Regions from separate parts of the Vreelandella aquamarina genome, predicted to be linked through region 2. Evidence: predicted binding sites of a transcription regulator. Region 2 holds the regulator's gene; the other holds the start of a gene.
What was found. Region 2 encodes sigma-54, which starts transcription at its own class of promoters, with help from an activator protein. Its sites were predicted from a motif close to TGGCACNNNNNTTGCTNT; they were not measured.

Region 1: a site for sigma-54 is predicted at 1,159-1,176, ahead of speB (agmatinase). Genes of this name have one in related genera too.

The regions. Positions count from the first base shown of each region.
Region 1 is NZ_CP024621.1:3,327,072-3,329,272, forward strand. It holds gene speB (agmatinase) at 132-1,082, opposite strand; gene CTT34_RS15830 (sigma-54 interaction domain-containing protein) at 1,336-2,201, shown strand, end outside.
Region 2 is NZ_CP024621.1:2,380,079-2,382,279, forward strand. It holds gene lptB (LPS export ABC transporter ATP-binding protein) at 1-337, shown strand, start outside; gene CTT34_RS11575 (RNA polymerase factor sigma-54) at 443-1,858, shown strand; gene hpf (ribosome hibernation-promoting factor, HPF/YfiA family) at 1,956-2,201, shown strand, end outside.

The sequences.
Region 1 (2,201 bases), 950 kb from region 2:
TTCACCTGTTGGATGTGATTATTGGAGGTGGGCTGGCGGCGTCCTGAAGGGAAGCGCGGCTTCCCTTCTTATGTTTTGTCATCTGCGCCTTGTTAGGTCAGCGCTTTTTCACGAACACGTGCATGCTAGGTTTAGGCGTTACGCTTAACGCCCGGCAGTACGCAGAGCATTTCATACAGCAGCGTGGCACCCATCAGGGCCGTATTACCGCTGGGGTCATAAGGCGGTGATACCTCTACTAAGTCACCACCGACGATGTTCAAGCCAGCGGTGCCCCGCACAATTTCCAAGCCTTGGGCAGAGGTTAGGCCGCCCATTTCCACGGTGCCGGTACCGGGGGCAACGGAGGGGTCTAAGCCATCGATATCAAAGCTGATATACACGGGGATATCGCCCATTTGTTCGCGCACTTCCGCCATCAATGGCGCCAGCGAGCGGTGCCAGCACTCCTCAGCCTGCACCACACGGAAACCCTGCTCGCGGCACCAGTCGAAATCTTCAGGGGCATAACCGGTCCCGCGCAGGCCAATTTGCACGACCTTGTTATGGGCGAGTAACCCTTCCTCCTGGGCACGGCGGAACGGCGTGCCGTGCGCAATGGGTTCGCCAAACATGTGCTCGTTCACATCCGCGTGGGCATCGATATGAATCAACCCCACCGGGCCGTGTTTTTTCGCCATGGCACGCAGAATGGGTAGCGTCAGCGTATGCTCGCCGCCCAGGGTTAACGGAATGCAGTCGTGCTTGAGCACGTCGTCATAGAAGGCGGTGATGATGTCGACGCTTTTCGGCAGGTGAAAGGTGTTGATGGGCACATCGCCGATATCGGCTACCTGAAGGCGCTCGAACGGCGCGGCGCCTGTCGCCATGTTGTAAGGGCGCAACATGCGCGACTCATCGCGAATCTGCCGTGGCCCTAGGCGCGTACCCGGGCGATTCGACGTACCGATATCCATGGGTATACCGATAAAAGCCGCATCCAGCCCTTCGGCACTCTCTTGCGTGGGCAGGCGCATCATGGTGGCAGGCCCCGCAAAGCGCGGCATGGTGTTGCCGCCCAGCGGCTGATTAAAGTCCGACATCATTCTCTCCTTGGATTTATTGTGGCCAGCCTGACGGGCCTGGCGCTTTAGCGATTTATCTAGCTCATACACAGGTACTGCACAGACCATGCCAAGTCACCCGCGCTGATAAATAGGTAGGTTTACCGGCTTATCGATGCAAAAATGAATCAATCAACCAATGAAATGATGCAATAGTGAATCAACGAGTCACATTTGCATCACTCCGTTCATCCAACGATATAAAAGCGGCTGCGATAGATAAGGAGGACGTATGAGCGAAATCGACAGGCGTGTACTGCAAACCATTGTGGAAACCGCCAATGACCACTTCTTCATTGTCAGTGGCGATGGGCAGATCTTGGATATCAGCCCCGGTGCTGAGGCGGTGTACGGCGTATCGCGAGAAGAGCTTCTTTCAAGCAGTGTTCAGCAATTGCAGGCGGCCGGTGTTTTGAAACCTTCCATTACCATGGAAGTGATGCGCACCCGCCAGCCTGCCCAGTTGATGCAAATCACCGGCACGGGCCGCCGCGTTATCGCAGAAGCCTACCCGGTGTTCGTTAACGGTACGCTAGAGCGCATTATCAGCCGCCCACGGGATTTAACCGATTTGCAGCTGCTGCAAGATGAGTATGCCCTGCTGCAAAAACGCTTTAGCGAGCACTTAAAACGCAGCCAAGCTGCGCCCGATGCCGAAGAGCAGGCGCTGGATGACGCGTTAGATAACTTACAGGTCAGAAGCCATGTGATGCGCGAAATTGCCCTGCTGCTCAAGCGTGTCGCGCCGTCGGATGCCAACGTCCTGATGCTCGGCGAATCCGGCGTGGGTAAGACCGCGTTTGCCAAGCAGCTTCACCGCTGGAGCCAGCGCTGCGACGGCCCCTTTATTGAAGTGAACTGCGCGGCAATCCCGGAAAATCTGTTTGAGTCCGAAATGTTTGGCTATCAGCCCGGCGCCTTCAGCGGTGCAGCCCGACAAGGCAAAGCGGGGCTGTTAGAACAGGCCGAAGGCGGCACGCTGTTTCTGGACGAAATCGGCGAGCTGCCGCTGCTGATGCAAACCAAGCTGCTTAAAGTCATTCAGGATGGCAGCTTGACCCGCCTAGGTGATACGCGCTCCCGTCGGGTCGATTTTCG
Region 2 (2,201 bases):
TCGCGACAACCTGGGCATGAGCCTCTCAGGGGGCGAGCGCCGCCGAGTGGAGATCGCTCGCTCACTCGCTACCGAGCCCGCATTCATTCTGCTCGACGAGCCGTTTGCCGGGGTCGACCCTATTTCAGTGGGTGAAATCAAAACCATCATCCGCGCACTGAAAAAACGCCACATCGGCGTCTTGATCACTGACCATAACGTGCGCGAAACCCTGGATATTTGTGACATTGCCTACATCGTTGGCGACGGCCATATCATCGCCAGTGGAAACGCCCAGGAGATTCTCAATAACCAGAAGGTTCGTGATGTCTATCTAGGCGCAGACTTCCGCCTCTAAACACTGGACTGACCAAACTTTTCTTTTAGTGGCATGCTTATTGCACTTGCACAGAGCCATAACTCGCTCTAGGGTGGAGCTTTCTGATTAACGAGTGGTTCTCAGATGGTCATGAAAGCTTCTCTCCAATTGCGTATCGGCACACAGCTGACCATGACACCTCAGCTGCAGCAGGCCATTGCCCTGCTACAGCTCTCCACGCTGGACCTCCGTCAAGAAATTCAGCAAGCGCTGGACGCTAACCCCATGCTCGAACAAGAGGATGAGTTTGGCGAACAGGCTGTTAGCGAGCCTCAAGAGGCCGAGTGGTCGGACAGCATTCCCAACGAACTCTCCGTAGACAGCGACTGGTCGGACACCTACCAAGACATGGGTAGCTTGGGCGGTAGCAGCGAAGGACCCGACTTCGAGCGCCAAGCCGCAGGCCAAAGCCTTCATGGCCATCTGTTATGGCAATTGGCCATGACCGACTTCTCTCCCCGCGACTATGCCATTGCCGAAAGCCTGATCGATGCACTGGATGCCAACGGCTATCTCACTCAACCGCTCAACGACATCCGCGAAGGCCTCAAGGCGCAAGGCCACGACAGCCTGAGCCAGCGTGAAGTAGAAAACACCCTGTTGCGCTTACAACAGTTCGAGCCCACCGGCGTGTTTGCCCGTGACCTGCGCGAGTGCCTAATGCTTCAGCTGGCCGCGCTGCCTGAAGACACCCCGCTACTGATGCCCGCAAAACGCTTGGTGCGTCAGTTTCTCGAAGCCTTGGGCAAAGACGATTTACGGCTACTCAAGCGCCGCCTGAGCCTGGATGACGAGCAGTTGGACGACGTCATCCGTTTAATTCGCAGCCTTGACCCACGCCCAGGCAGCGCCTACGGCGTGACCGACGACAGCTATATCACGCCCGATTTGGTCGTGCGCCATGACAACGAGGGCTGGCACTTAGAGCTCAACCCGGAGGCGCTGCCGCGCCTGCGTATCCAGCCCGATTACGCCAGTTTGATCAAACGTGCCGACAAGAGCCAAGACAACCAGTTCTTGAAAGAGCACCTCCAAGAAGCTCGCTGGCTGATCAAAAGCCTTTCCAGCCGTAATGACACGCTTCTGCGAGTAGGTCGTGAAATCATCGCCCGCCAGATCGGCTTTCTAGAGCACGGCGAAGAGGCCATGAAACCGCTGATCCTGGCCGACATCGCCGAGGCCGTGGAGATGCACGAGTCCACGATCTCCCGCGTGACGACGCAGAAATTCATACATACGCCACGAGGCGTGTTCGAGTTGAAGTACTTCTTCTCGAGCCAAGTCAGCGGCCACGATGGCGGCGATAGCCACTCCAGCACCGCCATCCGTGCACGGATCAAAAAACTGATACAAGAGGAGCCGTCGGGTAAACCGCTCTCCGATAGTCGCCTGGTGACCCTCCTTGAGGAGGGAGGCATCAGCGTTGCCCGGCGTACGGTGGCGAAATATCGCGAGTCGATGGGTATTCCCTCGTCCAGTGAGCGCCGCCGTTTACGCTAGTTAAACGGTAGAGCGTGACAAACTCGACGCAGGGGCTTTGCAATAGCGCAAAAAGGGTTACAATCGAAGTACAGCCCGATGGATAAGGAGCACGTCAATGCAAGTAAACATCACTGGTCATCACGTTGAACTGACTGACGCCTTGCGTGACTACGTTAACGAAAAGCTGGAACGCGTCGAACGCCACTACGACAACATCACCACGGTGCAAGTGACCTTATCTGTCGAGAAGGAACGCCAGCAGGCAGCCTGTACGCTGCATGCCGCCGGTGCCGACCTTCATGCCGAAGCCCTCGATAACGACATGTATGCCGCTATCGATGCGCTCGCAGACAAAATCGAT